Regions from separate parts of the Ruegeria sp. L11 genome, predicted to be linked through region 1. Evidence: riboswitches for the same ligand, from Rfam matches in the RefSeq annotation. Region 1 holds a riboswitch; each other region holds the start of a gene.
The links. A riboswitch is a leader RNA that binds a small molecule or an ion and turns the genes downstream of it on or off. The one in region 1 is predicted to bind cobalamin.

Region 1 (3,811 bases):
TCTGCGGATGTCAGATACGCGCGATAAAAGGTGACAAGGATGCGTTTCGTATCGTTCTGGAATGCGGAACCCACCGGGACGACACCCTGATCTGGACACCACGCACCGCATTCGGGCAGGGTTTTCGCGCCCATCACTGGCCCGGCATAAAGCCCTGCTGCCAAGGCCATCTGGGCCAATGCGGCCTGCGCGGCGACTTCGCCGCCGGTGTCACACAGATGTGCCAGCCGCCTCAGGGTCGAGAGGGGCAGGGTCGAATACTCATCCAACCGAGTGTCTTCACGCCCATCCGCCGGTAAAACGGCTAACGCGATGCCTTTGGCTTGCGCCAGTGCCAGAACCTGTTGCAGCCCGTAAGACCAATAGGGCACGCCACCTATCAGACGGATCAGGATGCCCTTTGCGCCCTCAAGTGTCTGTTCGACATAGGTATCGACGGACAGAGGGTGCTTCAGCGCCGCAAGATTGGCCAGCCGCATCGTGGGCATCCGCCCCTCAGGCCCGCCGCCGCGATGCCAGCCCGCCGCGAAAGCGCCCAGGTCACTGTCGGAAAAGGACAGCACAACCAGATCACCCGGGCTTTGGCCCAGATCGGTTGGGGTCTCGGTTTCCTCGAGCCCGTGGCTTTCGCGAAAGACGACGTGCATGACTTACTCGGCAACCTCGGTCACACCCACGAGGATATCACGGATTTCGGCTTCTTTGATGTCGTCATGCTCGGCAATCACGACCAGGCGCGAGCGGCGCTCTTCACCGGGCTCCCACGGGCGGTCGTATTGGTGACGAACCCGCGCGCCGACAGCCTGAACCAGCAGGCGCATCGGTTTGCCAGCGACGGCGGCATAGCCTTTGACGCGCAGGATATTCAGCTCAGTCGCAAGACGTTCGATCCTGGCTACCAGTTCCGCCGGGTCGGTCTGTTCCGGAAACTCGACGATGATGCTTTCGAAATCGTCATGCTCATGATCGTGATGGCCATCGTGATGTGACGGGCGGGCGTCCATGTCATCTTCGGCGGCAGCCTCAAGGCCAAGCACGACACGTACGTCGACGACACCCTCTGCAACCTCGACGACGGGAAGCGGGCGCGGCGCCTCGGCGGCGATAATCTGTTTAGCTTTCGCGACACCTTCGGGACCTGCCAGATCGGGCTTGGTCAGCAGGATGATATCCGCGCACGAGATTTGATCTTCGAACACCTCGGACAAGGGTGTTTCGTGATCAATCGAGTCATCAGCCAGCCGTTGGGCATCCACCGCTTCAACGTTCGGAGCAAAGCGACCGGCGGCCACGGCCTCGGCATCGGCCAGCGCGATCACGCCATCAACAGTGATTTTCGAACGGATATCAGGCCAATCAAATGCTTTCAGCAGCGGTTTGGGCAGTGCAAGGCCGGATGTTTCGATCAGGATGTGATCCGGGCGCGGTTCCAGCGCCATCAGCGCCTCGATGGTCGGGATGAAATCATCAGCCACGGTGCAGCAAATGCAGCCGTTTGCCAGTTCCATGATGTTTTCCGCAGGGCAATCCGGTATCGCGCAGGATTTCAGAATGTCGCCATCAACACCCACATCGCCAAACTCGTTAACAACAATCGCAAGGCGCTTGCCCTGCGGGTTCTGCATCAGATGGCGCACCAGCGTGGTTTTGCCCGAGCCCAGAAAGCCGGTGATCACGGTGACGGGAAGTTTTTCAAGGTTCGACATGATCTCAGGCTCCAATCGGGGGAATGCGCGAGGCGCAGTTTTTGCGGAAGTGTTCAGGACGGTCGCGCCATTTCACCAGACCATCGCCTGTGGCCAGATACTTAGTCGCGCCATCGATGATGACATCGACGTGATCGATTTCGTTCAGATTCTCGTAAACAAAGGTCCAGCGATCCGGCCCGCCCCGAAGAACGATGGAACAGCCCTGATCGCAGTTCGAAAGGCATTCGACCGGTTTCAGAGTGATACCATCCGGCAGGACAGCCTGTTCCAGGGCCTTGTGCAACAATGTGCCGGGTCGCTCAGCGTCATCCTCGACGGGCAGACCCCGGCGGCAAGTCGTGCAGACCAGTAGCTCTACCGGTGCGTTCTCGGTCATGTCTCTCATCCCCCCAAATCCTCTTCGCGGGGGACGGGGTTTCATGCGGGCACCACGTCTGCACATGGACCCGACACCGGAACACCCCGCCCGGTTTCAACTTCGGGTGTTGGCAGGTCTCCCGGCTTGCGGATGCCAGAGCGGTCGCTCTGTCGGATGTCCCGCCTTCCCGGCACAGGCCAGTGGCATTGGGCATCCTCTCCGGTCACGGTCGCGGGGGCGGCTGCGCTTGGCGGATGAACCGTTGACGCATTCCCTTTTCATCGGCTGTCGCCGACACCAACGAAAGGGACATGCGGCACCGCTGACCCGCTTGTCAAGCGGTTCGCGCGCAACAAATAAGCCAAGGAGAAAAAAGCGACCTGTAGGCGTCGTTCGGCGGCATGAAGAACGTGTTCGGTATATGGTCGCATGACGGGAAAACGACGAACTTGGAGATGCGTCATATGAAAGTGGGATTTATCGGTCTGGGTAACGTAGGCGGCAAGCTTTCGGGATCCCTTTTGCGCAACGGCATTGATCTGACTGTGCATGACCTGAACGCGGATCTGGTGGCCGAGTTTGTCGCCAAAGGCGCAAAGGCGGCAGAAGGGCCCGCCCAGCTGATGCGCGATTGCGATGCGGTGATCACCTGTCTGCCGTCTCCGGCAGCATCGGACGCAGTCATGCAGGAGATGTTGCCCGAAGTGGGCCCCGGCAAGATCTGGATGGAGATGTCGACCACTGACGAGGCCGAAGTCAAACGCTTGGGTGCCGAAGTCATATCGCGCGGCGGTGCGGCCGTCGATTGCCCGGTTTCTGGCGGGTGCCACCGTGCCGCGACAGGCAACATTTCGATCTTTGCGGGCTGTGACCGGGAAACGTTTGAACGAATTCTGCCTTTCCTGACGACAATGGGCCGCCGGGTTTTGCACACCGGTGAACTGGGCTCGGCGTCGGTGCTGAAAGTGATGACCAACTATCTTGCCACCGCCAACCTGATCACCTGCGCCGAAGCACTGGTTACGGCAAAGGCTGCGGGGATGGATCTGAACACGACCTATGAGGCGATCAAAATCTCGTCCGGCACGTCCTTCGTGCACGAAACCGAAAGTCAGGTCATCCTGAACGGGTCGCGCGATATTTCCTTCACCATGGATCTGGTGAAGAAGGATATCGGTCTGTTTCAGGAGGTCGCCGACCGCGCCGGGGTGCCGCTGGAAATAAATCCGGTGATGATCAACATCTTTAACGATGGTATCGCACGCTATGGCGAACGCGAGCTTTCACCAAATATTATCAAGCGGCTGGAAGAGGCAACCGGCCTGGATATCACTGCCCCGGGCTTCCCAGCCGAAATGACAGATGATGAGCCGGAAGAGCCGGGATACGAGGTTGTGCCACAAGGGCGCGCCTGAGGGTAAGGCAAACACCAGACTACATCGCGCCCCGTGAACGAGCAGGGGTAGGCAGGTGTTCGGAAAAAACACGCCATATCTGGCCCGCAGTTCGACAGAATCGCGGGCCATGAACGTCTGAAAACACCAAGCGTCGCATGCGTGTACTGTGGGGCCAGGTCAGCGATTTGGATGTAGTTGGAGGCGAGTACCGGACCCGCTACCATTTTTCTAAGCCATTGAATAACCCGGATTATCGGGGATGAGGTTGGCTTGTGTGTCTCACTTTGTGTCGCACAACGTGCAAATCGTTGTGACTAATGTCAATAGCCAACCCTTGTTCCCGGCAT
Region 2 (3,811 bases), on a different contig from region 1:
GACATCACGGAGCTTGGCCAAAGCTGTCGCTTTTCGGATTGTCAGCACGAGACCGAGCCCGGCTGTGCCGTGCAGAACGCAATCGGCGAAGGCGCACTTGACCCGACCCGGCTGGACCGTTGGCGCAAGCTGCGGCGTGAAGATCAGCGAAACTCGGAAACCGTTGCCCAATCGCGGGCGCGGGACAAGGCGTTCGGCAAGATGGTGCGCGGTGTCATGCAGGACAAGAAGCTTCGCAAACGGCCATAACTGCAAGGTGTTAGGAAAACCTGCGTCGCGTCTGATCAGGCGATCAGGCGCGGCCAGACCGCTGCATTGCGACGGGCAAATGCTCCGATATGGCCTATTTCCGGCAGTCCGAATTCAGCAGGCTTCAGAAGGTGGCGTCTGGCCTCGGGGCCATACAAATCAGCAAGGCGCCAAACCGCCTCGGGCGGAGCCATCTGGTCATCTTCGAACGTGAACAGATCCACTGGTGTTCCAGAACTGCCCCAATGCGCATCAGGCAAATTCTGCCCGATCTCGGGAACGTAGCTAAGAGGGGCTGTACACCATTTGCGCCATTGCCAGTAGACCGAGGCGGGCAGGTCCGAACCAAACCCGATTGCTTTGCCGGGTAGATAGCCAAGTGCCCGCACCATCAGCGGTGCATGGCCATACCAGAACAGCCCTGCCAACCCCCGATAGGGCCATGGGTGATCTTTCAAAGTCACCAGTCCCGAACACACACCGATCATTCGGTCGATCTGGTCGATATCCGGCTGCACCGGCCCCAGCATCGCACCGACGGAATGGCCGATGGTCCACTGCTGCGCCTTTGGAAACCGCCTGCGCATTTCGGCCCGTGCCGCTGGCATGTCGATCAACGCCCAATCCGCCATTGTTGCAGTTGCGTCTTTCAGGCGGCCAACCAAAGAAAGCCCGTAGTCCCGATAGTCATAGGTCAGGCAAGCTATCCCCCGGTCGGCAGCCAGCCATCGCGCGAAGTGTTGATAATAGTCACGCGGCACACCCGTGGCACTGTTCAGCACGACAACGGTTTCCGGCTCACCCACTGGCCGATGCAACCGCGCCGACAAGGTCACAGACCCGGACGGAAAGCGGAAATCTTCGATCAACACCGTCTGTTCCGTATCCAACATGATCCCCGGCTTTCGCTGAAACAATCGGTTTGCCTGCCTTCGATGCCGATGACACTAGGCCGGAACATAATCCGCATCCAGCATGACCAAACGTCCGGCTAAAGATCGGCTTGACTCGGAACGCGATCAGGCGCTAGCGGTTGTGTGATGGTTTCTGGCCCCCACAAGAGGTCGGGATGAAAAGGGAACACGGTGCGGTTTGTCTGGTCATACAGACATCAACCTAGTCCGCGACTGCCCCCGCAACTGTAAGCGGTAAGCAATGCCGAAATACCACTGGCCCATGGGCTGGGAAGGTCGGCAGAGCAATGACCCGCAAGTCAGGAGACCTGCCATCGGAACTGAAACCGAAACTCGGGCGGGGTGTCCGGGCAGGTCCTGACAGCGAGATGCTGTCCCACCTGCCCCAATATCCAGCCCACCACGCGCGGAGGGCGCAGGATGATCTGGAAGACAAAGTCACACGAATACAGCGCTACTGTGTGCCAGCGGACTGGGAAAACCTGCCCGGCTTTGGCGCGACTGGCCCGCTCGATTTCCGAAGCCATGGCGCAGGCGGTTTCGGCCACCAGCGAGGATTTCGAATTTGAAGGCAACAGCGCGCTGTCACATTGCGCGGAAGGGTGCATGGCAACGATCCGAGCGCGATCCGACAGCGTTCGCGTTTTCTGCGGGGCGCACCCTGATACGGCAATTCGGGACCTTGATGCCTATGCCGATTTGATCTTCGGACCTATATTCAGCACGCTGCCCGCGGGCATTGTCGCGAACCCGCCTTGCGCCATGATCGAGGTTTCAACGATCCGGCCCCGGAAAACCGGCTACGCACCCCAGCAGCTGTCAGCTTGATCCCACTTCCACCTGTGCCGGGGTGATCCGGGACGCCCAGGCCAGCTGCGCATCGGTTTCGACAGCGCAGGGGCGCACGGCCCGCAGGCGGTCCAGTGCGTCGCTGGCGCGTTCACCGCATTCAACCATCAGTCGCAGAACAATCATCCCGGATCTGCCGCACCCCCCACGGCAATGCACAAGAACCCGGCCACCGCCCGACAGCGCATGTCGGGCCGTGGCGCTGACCTCTGGCCAGGCCTTCTGAACCGCCTGCGTCGGTGCTCCAAAATCTTCGATCGGCAGGTGAACCCACCGGCTGGCACGGCTTTGGATGTCGCTGCCAAAGTGCTGCGCGCCATCCTGAAGCATTTCAACATCCGTCGTCATTGAAATCACAAGGCCCGGTTTCCACGCCGCAATCATATCCAGATCGCCGACGTAATCCCCGCCACGCCCGGGCATTGAAGTAAGGGCAAGCGTCCCGCCTCCGACCTGCAGAGCAAAGATGACCAACTGCGACATGAAGTGCGTCCTCCCCCAAGGTACTCTTTAAGAAATGAGTCATTAAATCCGCTGGTCCAGTTTAGTTGGAAACCAGCCCGTTCCTGAAACAAAAAATCATCGCGCCCCACAGTGGACGCGGACTGCCGCCGCCACTACGCTGTGCCGAAGCACCGAATCCGAGCGAGAAGACATGACAGACACGCCCAGCCCCGCCTATCAGGTTCTCGCCCGCAAATACCGTCCGGAAACCTTTGCCGATCTGGTGGGTCAGGATGCCATGGTGCGCACCCTGAAGAACGCTTTCGAGGCCGACCGGATCGCGCAGGCCTTTATCATGACCGGCATTCGCGGGACGGGTAAAACGACCACGGCGCGGATCATCGCCAAGGGCATGAACTGCATCGGACCCGACGGAACCGGTGGCCCCACAACCGAACCCTGCGGTCAGTGCGAACATTGTGTCGCCATCATGGAAGGCCGCCATGTCGATGTGATGGAAATGGATGCCGCCAGCCGTACCGGCGTCAACGATATCCGCGAGATCATCGACAGTGTACGCTATCGCGCCGCCAGTGCGCGCTACAAGATCTACATCATCGACGAGGTTCACATGCTCTCGACCAGCGCATTCAACGCGCTGCTCAAGACGTTGGAAGAACCGCCCGCGCATGTGAAGTTCATCTTCGCGACCACCGAGATTCGCAAAGTGCCGGTCACGGTTCTGTCGCGGTGTCAGCGGTTTGACCTGCGCCGGATCGAGCCCGAAGACATGATCGGTCTGCTGCGCAAGATCGCCGGGGCCGAGGGCGCGCAGATCGCCGACGACGCACTGGCGCTGATCACCCGCGCTGCAGAAGGGTCGGCCCGCGACGCGACCTCACTGCTGGATCAGGCAATTTCACACGGGGCTGGCGAGACGACCGCCGATCAGGTCCGTGCGATGCTGGGTCTGGCGGATCGTGGTCGCGTTCTGGACCTGATGGACATGATCCTGCGCGGTGACGCGGCAGGGGCGCTTACTGAACTGAGCGGGCAATATGCGGAAGGCGCGGACCCTCTGGCCGTGCTGCGCGATCTGGCCGAAATCACGCATTGGGTGTCCGTCGTAAAGATCACACCTGACGCGGCCGAAGACCCGACGGTTTCCCCCGACGAACGCACACGGGGCCAGCACATGGCCGAGGCTTTGCCGATGCGGGTTCTGACCCGGATGTGGCAGATGCTGCTGAAGGCGCTGGAAGAAGTCTCTGCGGCGCCCAACGCGATGATGGCCGCCGAGATGGCCGTTATCCGGCTGACGCATGTCGCTGATTTGCCCAGCCCCGAAGAGCTGA
Region 3 (3,811 bases), on a different contig from region 1:
GCCGCGCCGCTGCGCGCCCGCTTTGGCCAGCGTGTTTTCCTGTTGCCCCAGAACGTGCGCCATCAGGCCGCCAGCTTGCGGCGTGCCGCAAAGTAAAAGCCCAGACCAAACAGACCGACGATATATCCGATCCCACCCAGAACAGTTTGCAGGTCATTTTGTTCGCGGTAGGCGGCGATTTCCCGACGCAGCGGGCGCAGCTCATCCCGAACGGCCCTGGCAATGACCTGTTGTTGTTCATCGCTGAGCACCGCCGCTGTCTGGGCAGGTGCGTTTGTCGGCGCGGTGTCGGGTTCCGCTTCAACGCCCATGATCCGGGCGACATCCGCAGCGGGCATGGTAACCTCGGCCACGTGCCCGGCACCAAGGTTTGCAAAGAAAGTATGGGCTACCGGCGCGTTTGGCGTGTAGATAAAGAACCCGTCTGCATCCGTGAGGATACGGCCCAGCTCGGTTCCGTCCGGGCCGTTGACGATGACCTCGGCCCCGCTTGCCATGTCGCCGTTGGAAAAGCCGATTTCGCCTTCGATGGCGTCACCGGATTCAAACACTCCGGCTATGACCTTATGCGCCAAGGCAGGTACGGGTGCGCAGCTCAGCGCCAGAACGATCGCCAGGTACCTCACGCGACCGCTCCTTTGACAAACAGCTCGGGCTTGACCTTGCGCGCCAGCAAAACCGCGAACCCGGTCAGGATCGCCTCAATCGCCATGACAGGAATATGTGCAAAGAAAACAAGCTTGGCCGCAGGCAGGAAGGCATCCCCGGACAAGGCCAGTGAAAACGCAACCATGCCGGTTGTGGCGGCTATGGCAAAGGCACCGCCGACCCCGCCCCATATCGCACCTTGCAGAGGTGAGCCATGGGCGATCAGGCGGCCAAAGATCAGCCCGGCCAAAACCGCGGGCAACGCGATGTTCAGGGTGTTGATCCCCAATACCGTCAACCCGCCAAAGCCAAAGAAGACGGCTTGCAGCAAAAGCCCGACGAACAGGGCCGGGAATGCGGCCCAGCCCAACAAAAGCCCGGCCATTCCGTTGAGGATCAGATGCACTGACGAAGGGCCAATCGGCACATGGATCAGCGATGCCACGAAAAAGCTGGCAGACAGCACCCCCGCAGTGGGGATGCGATCAAGATCCAGCGACCTGAGGCCCATGGCAATCCCACCCGCAGCAGCGACGGCTCCGCCGATCACGACAGGGTTGGACAAGGCTCCGTCAACGATGTGCATCTACGGTTACTCCAAATCCCAGGCGCGGATCCAGATGACCGCGTCCTGGCTTAGTTCTTTGCCGTTGTGTTCGGTCACGGGACCGGCGCCGAGTGCGGCAAATCCCCAATATCCGGCTTTTGGAACGCCAAACGTGAAATACCCGTTATCATCCGAAGTTGCGACCAATGCACCACCCGGCATCGGCGAGACGGTCGGGGCCGAGGCGGCCGCGCTTTCCATGTCTGGTTCTGCGGCCATGTACTCGATCTCGATCTCGGCACCCACAACCGGTTGGCCTTCGGCCATAACCCGACCTGTAAACGTCGAACCCGCGATGATGTTGGTCGGTTTGTTGAGCGGGATAATCTCAACCGGCAGGCCCACCGGGTTCATCCAGTCGGTCGGCAGTTCGTTGCGGTTCAGGAATGCCTTGGCGATCTGCTGGATATAGATATCCTCGGATTCCTCATAATAGGGCTGGGGAACTGTCACCAGCACATAGTCGCCCGACCGTTTGACGGGAACATAACCCTTGAATGCCGCGCCTTCGTTTTCGCCACCGGTGAAACGTACGGGTTCCAGGGTATCCAGCAGATCGGTTTTCTGACCGTTGTGGATCACGTAGAATTCCTGCGGCTTGTCCAGATCCATGACATGCCCGTTCGAGAACGGATGCCAAAAGATCAGCTTGACCGGAACATTCCCCGGTGCGTCGATCATGGTTTCAGCGGTGTATTCCAGCAGGAAATGCGCATTTGCCATCGCTGGAAGCGCTATCGCCACAGCGGCTGCGGAAAGCAGCTTGGTCATCAATAGTCGTCCTTGTCCCATCGTACCAATCCCGGTACGAGATGCGTTTTGACTGCGGGGATGTCCAAGCTAAGCTGCTTTTTCAAGCATCCTGCTCCGACGCACATCCCGTCGCCGATTAGGAGTGCCCTTGTCAAAGGCACATGTCCGGCAGGTATCCTGACTTGCGGGTCAAAGCGTTGGGCTGGCCTTCCCGGATTAACTCCAGTGGCACTTCAGCCCTGCTCGCCGCTTACAGTTGCGGGTGCAGTTGCGGAATTGGGCCAAAGCCCGCACCGCATTCCCTTTTGATTCCAGAGCACGCCCCGGAACCGAACATGCCGAGCGGCTTGCCAGACTTCTTCGGCATCCGTCAACGATCATTTGCGCTGGCTGTCAAAAAGTTTAGCGGGCAATGCCCTTTTTCCGGCGGATCCGCTTTGGATAAAGGTCGGGGTTTTCGGGAATGAACCTACCCTTCGAGCAGGTATCTTTCCGACAATGGCAAACTGGCCGCCCCCAATGAGCGGGCATCCGGGCCTGCCGTCCCCGCCAGCACCAAAGGCCGTTCCAGCCCGGTCAGGTTCAGGTCGGATAGTTCGACCTCAACCAGTTCCACCAGCCGCGCCTTGATGCCTGCGGGCATCCAGCCATCAATCTTGACACATTCGAAGTCGATCAGGCTGCAAGATGAGACTGTGGCATGGGCAATCCCGTGCGCCGCTTGTTTCAGCCAGTTCTCAAGGTGGGTTTCCGGTACGTCCCAATGCTGTGTCGTTTCCCAAATTGAACCGGCTGTTGCGGCATTCTCACCTGTCGCGCGCTCCAGCACATAAAGACTGGCGACATCTATCAACGGTTTCACTCCGCCTGCGTCGTCCGGCACGGGCAATGGGCCAAGCGCACCGGCGTTTCCCCGCCCCGAAAAGATCGAGCCGTTCAGAACCACCCCGCCCCCAATGAAGAAGCCCACATAAAAATACAGGAAATCTCGTGGACCTTCCGCCGGGCCAAAAACCAGCTCAGCGCCGCAGGCGGCCGTTGCGTCGTTCTGCAAGAACACCGGCAAGTCATAGCTTGCCGCCAGCGCGCCTTTCAGGTCCGCGTCACGCCACGGATCCATTTTCTCCTGCGGAACCTGCAATGTCTGTGCCCAGTCCCAAAGGTAGAATGGCATCGCAATCCCAAGACCCGCGATCCTGCCGCGCGCTTCGGGCGACAGCGACGTCATCACTTTGTCGAGGCTTTCCTTGGAAAAGCTCAGTGTCGCCTCGGGCGTCGGAAAATCATAAGTCCGCCGCTCACGGTGCCTGACATTGCCAAGGAAATCCGTCAGCACCAGCTCGGTACTGCGCCGCCCGACTTTGAGCCCAAAGAAATACGCGCCATCCGGATTCAGGCGCATGGGAACCGAGGGCTGCCCGACTTTTCCCCGGATCGGTTCGCCCCGCAGAAGCAGCCCATCGGTTTCCAACTGGCGCATGATGACCGAAACCGTCTGTGCCGACAGCCCGGTCATCCGCGCGATCTCAGATTTTGCAAGGGCCTGATGGCGCCGGACCAGTGACAGGACAAGCCGTTCATTTCGGGCCCGCATTCCGCTTTGATTGGTGCCGCGCATGTCTGGCTCGCGTACGCCAGCGGTATTGTCCAAAGAGTTGTTTGCAGACACGGCCATCCCCTTCGTGACGACAATGTTGAAACCCTTCCTTTCTGTCAATAATAAATAAGAGTGATTTATTTATTGACTCAAAATTCGAATCTTGTGATGGTTTTCACGTTCGATCGGGCCGGATTTCGCCCGAT
Region 4 (3,811 bases), on a different contig from region 1:
GAAATTCGGGAATAGGCGAAAGACAATTTCCGGTATCCGCGGTTGCGCATCGCCCCGAAAAAGCGCGACAAGCTGTTTGAGTTACCGGCCCAATCGCCGCTTAACTCGACCTAAACGGAGGACCCTATGCGCGCAGTCACCTATTCAGCCTTCGGAGACGCTGTCGATGTCTTGCGTGTTCAGGATATTCCCCCGGTTCCGCCTGGACCGGGTGAAGTCACGGTCGAGTTGTCTTATTCCGGCGTAAATCCCTCGGACGTCAAGGCCCGCGCGGGAACCCGGCCAGGTGTCACAGAACCTCCGTTTCCGCTGATCGTTCCGCACAGCGACGGGGCTGGAGTCATCACAGCGGTTGGCGATGGCGTACCCGCGACGCGGATTGGTCAGCGCGTGTGGATTTGGAACGGGCAATGGCAACGCGCGTTCGGTACAGCTGCCAGCCACATCACCCTGCCTGAATCTCAGGCTGTAGAACTGCCCGAGACGGTGTCACTTGAAACCGGAGCGATTCTTGGAATTCCGGGCCTTACCGCAAGCCACGCAGTGTTCTCGGGCGGCACGCCGCGCGGGCAAACCATTTTGATCCATGGTGGGGCGGGTACTGTCGGGTATCTGGCTGTCCAGCTTGCCAAATGGGCCGGAGCCAATGTGATCGCAACGGCCAGCACCCGCAGCTTTGACCGGGTCAAGGCAGCCGGTGCAGATGTCGTTCTCGACTACTCCGGTGAACACCTTTCGGATCAGATTCTCGACGCAAATGATGGACGTACAATTGGTCGAATCGTCGATGTCGAATTTGGACAGAACCTTGACACCAACATTGCCGTCATCGCCGAGAACGGCCGTATCAACGCATATGGATCTGCCCGGAATATGACACCTGTCTTTCCCTTTGGACCCATGATGTTCAAGGCCGTGACACTCGAGGCAGTCCTGATCTACCTGCTGCCCGCAGATTTGCGCGCCGCCGCAATAGAGACTCTACACAAGGCACTGGCTGATGGCGCATTGATCTGCCCCGTACATAAGGTCTTTACACTGGAAGAATGCGCTGCCGCCCATGCGATGGTACAGGAAGGCAACCGTACCGGAGCGGTGTTGATCGACACCAAATGAGGGGCCTTCAAAAAAATTTTACGGCGCTCGCTTTTTTTGCAAAACGCTCTTGAACCCTGCCATCAACAATCGTAGATAGCCGCTCACCGTTGGGGTGTAGCCAAGTGGTAAGGCAGCGGTTTTTGGTACCGTGTATCGTAGGTTCGAATCCTACCACCCCAGCCATGATTTTCCCTAATATCACACACTATGAATCTGGGTCCGGATTTTGGCGCGTTCTCAGCGGCTTTTCTGATATCAGCGCCATGTTGAGACGCGCAGGTGCATGCTCTTGCGAGAAAATAGGAAAGACCCCGGAGTTTTTTCTTGCCGCAGGGTAAGTGTTAAGGTACCCGCGTTTTACCGGTCCCGATGTGGCTAAGAGGGAATCCGAGGTGCCTTTTGGTGCCAACCGGAACTGCCCCCGCAACTGTAGGCGGCGAGCGCTGTCCATTTCCGTCACTGGGCCATTTTGGTCTGGGAAGACAGGACAGACAAAGACCCGTCAGTCAGGAGACCTGCCGGTATGAAACCGAAACACACCGGGCGGGGTTGTCCGGGGAGGTTGCCGAAGAAACGCGCTGGGCGGGCTGTATTCCACTCTGCGCTTACAGCAGGCAGAAAAGCGTCTGTTGCTTCGGTAAATGCCCATTCACCCGTTCTCTGGTCATTGACACATGGAGATCGATTGTCATGTTTCTACGCACTGGCCTGATTGGCCTTTCCTTGCTGGCTACCAGCGCTGCCGCCGAAGGAAACTTTCCCCTAACCATCGAAAACTGCGGTCACTCGGTCACGTTTGACGCGCCTGTGACGTCGTCAGTCACGGTCGGCCAGGCCGCGACCGAGGTGCTTTATGCGCTGGGTCTGGGCGAGCAGGTTCTTGGAACTTCGGTCTGGTTCAACGAGGTGCTGCCTGAATATGCCGAGGTGAATGCCAAGGTCGAGCGTCTGGCAGATAATGATCCCAGCTTTGAAAGCGTGGTTGCCAAGCGGCCGGGACTGGTCGCAGCGCAATATGAATGGCATGTCGGGCCCGAGGGCATCGTCGCCACGCGTGAGCAATTTCATGAACTGGGCATTCCAACGTACGTAATGCCTGCAGATTGCGTCGGCAAAGACAATACGGTCGGCGGCGATGGCACCCGCCTGCAAGCGTTCTCGACCGATACGCTGTATCAGGGTATCGAAGAACTGGCCGCAGCTTTTGATGTGTCCGAACGCGGCACGGACCTGGTTGCCGAGTACAAGGCCCGCGAAGCCGCAGCCGTCGCCAAGGCGCAAGCCGTGAAGCTGGACGACGTGTCAGCCGTGTTCTGGTTTTCCTCTCCTGAGATGGAAAGCGATCCGTTTGTGGCCGGACAAAAAGGCGCACCGGGATACATGATGAGCACATTGGGCATCCGCAACGTCATCGAGACGGATGAAGAATGGCCAACAGTGGGCTGGGAAACCATTGCCAAGGCCAATCCGACAGTGATTGTGATTGCCAAGATGGACCGCCGTCGCTTTGCTGCGGACGACTACCTGAAAAAGCTGGAGTTCCTGCGCGCTGATTCGGTGACCAGCCAGATGGATGCGGTCAAGAATGACCGGATCGTCGTTATGGATGCGCAGGCCATGGACGCCACCATCCGCGCAATCCCGGCACTGGAGGATCTGGCCGAGAAGCTGGATACTATCGGAAACAACTTGTGAACGAGGTCGCCGCAATCTTACGGCAGGGTTTCAAGGCTGCGTGCCTTACTGTGCCATTGTTGATTGCGGCGGTCCTTGCGGGCGCGATGATCGGGGAAACCTCGCTGTCGCCCGATTTGGTTCTGTCCGTTCTGGCCAACAAGCTGGCCGGAGCGGACCTGCCCGTCGACCCCATTGATCAGGGTATTATCTGGAGTTACCGGCTTCCTCGCGCTCTGGTCGCGGCGTCCTGCGGCGCTGGTCTGGCCGTCGCGGGGGTCGTGTTGCAGGCTTTGCTGCGAAACCCGTTGGCCGACCCTTACATTTTGGGCATTTCTGCCGGGGCCTCGACGGGTGCCGTGGCTGTTACCATCGCAGGTTTGGGCGGGGGGGCTTTGTCGCTGTCTTTTGGCGCGTTCAATGGCGCGCTTTTGGCTTTTGGTTTTGTCGCGTTGCTGGCCCGAGCCGCTGGCGCAGGGGGCGGACGGGTTGCGACGGCACAGATCGTCCTGGCGGGAATTGCCGGGTCTCAGTTGTTCAATGCGCTGACGGCCTTCATCATCGCCAAATCCGCCAATGCCGATCAGGCGCGCGGGATCATGTTCTGGCTGATGGGAAACCTCAGCGGCGTGCGCTGGCCGGATGTGTATCTGGCCATTCCGGTGGCCCTTGTCGGTTGGCTCATTTGCCGCTTTCACGCCAGAGCACTGGACGCCTTTATTTTCGGCTCTGATTCAGCGGCCTCGCTGGGCGTTCCAGTCCGGCGGGTGCAGGCAACCCTGATCTTTGCGACCGCACTTACAACAGCTGTCATGGTCTCGATCGTCGGATCCATTGGCTTTGTCGGGCTGGTCATCCCTCATGCCGCTCGGTTCCTTGTGGGGTCGGGACATCGCAGGCTTATCCCAACAGCCGCCTTGATCGGAGCGGTCTTCCTGATCGGCGCAGATATCGTGTCGCGCATCATCATCCCGGGTCAGGTTCTGCCGATTGGGGTGGTCACCGCTCTGATCGGTGCGCCTGCCTTTGCCGTAATTTT

Region 2: it holds a riboswitch for cobalamin, as region 1 does, so the genes downstream of both, ACR0CE_RS17745 (hypothetical protein) here and ACR0CE_RS00325 (DUF1636 family protein) in region 1, are expected to answer to the same signal.
Region 3: it holds a riboswitch for cobalamin, as region 1 does, so the genes downstream of both, ACR0CE_RS19640 (DUF4198 domain-containing protein) here and ACR0CE_RS00325 (DUF1636 family protein) in region 1, are expected to answer to the same signal.
Region 4: it holds a riboswitch for cobalamin, as region 1 does, so the genes downstream of both, ACR0CE_RS05915 (ABC transporter substrate-binding protein) here and ACR0CE_RS00325 (DUF1636 family protein) in region 1, are expected to answer to the same signal.

Annotation. Positions count from the first base shown of each region.
Region 1 covers NZ_JBQFMI010000001.1:65,627-69,437, forward strand. Annotated here, with positions in the region: gene cobN (cobaltochelatase subunit CobN) at 1-647, opposite strand, end outside; gene cobW (cobalamin biosynthesis protein CobW) at 651-1,706, opposite strand; gene ACR0CE_RS00325 (DUF1636 family protein) at 1,711-2,085, opposite strand; cobalamin riboswitch at 2,180-2,384, opposite strand; gene ACR0CE_RS00330 (NAD(P)-dependent oxidoreductase) at 2,469-3,482, shown strand.
Region 2 covers NZ_JBQFMI010000017.1:8,341-12,151, reverse strand. Annotated here, with positions in the region: gene rsgA (ribosome small subunit-dependent GTPase A) at 1-249, shown strand, start outside; gene ACR0CE_RS17750 (alpha/beta hydrolase family protein) at 285-1,142, opposite strand; cobalamin riboswitch at 1,275-1,493, shown strand; gene ACR0CE_RS17745 (hypothetical protein) at 1,584-1,991, shown strand; gene ACR0CE_RS17740 (protein-tyrosine phosphatase family protein) at 1,983-2,495, opposite strand; gene ACR0CE_RS17735 (DNA polymerase III subunit gamma/tau) at 2,668-3,811, shown strand, end outside.
Region 3 covers NZ_JBQFMI010000025.1:14,706-18,516, reverse strand. Annotated here, with positions in the region: gene cbiQ (cobalt ECF transporter T component CbiQ) at 1-63, opposite strand, end outside; gene ACR0CE_RS19650 (cobalt ABC transporter permease) at 63-626, opposite strand; gene cbiM (cobalt transporter CbiM) at 623-1,234, opposite strand; gene ACR0CE_RS19640 (DUF4198 domain-containing protein) at 1,241-2,026, opposite strand; cobalamin riboswitch at 2,159-2,357, opposite strand; gene ACR0CE_RS19635 (ROK family transcriptional regulator) at 2,478-3,683, opposite strand.
Region 4 covers NZ_JBQFMI010000002.1:201,648-205,458, reverse strand. Annotated here, with positions in the region: gene ACR0CE_RS05930 (SH3 domain-containing protein) at 1-15, shown strand, start outside; gene ACR0CE_RS05925 (NADPH:quinone reductase) at 127-1,116, shown strand; tRNA gene ACR0CE_RS05920 (tRNA-Gln) at 1,207-1,281, shown strand; cobalamin riboswitch at 1,443-1,635, shown strand; gene ACR0CE_RS05915 (ABC transporter substrate-binding protein) at 1,789-2,793, shown strand; gene ACR0CE_RS05910 (FecCD family ABC transporter permease) at 2,808-3,811, shown strand, end outside.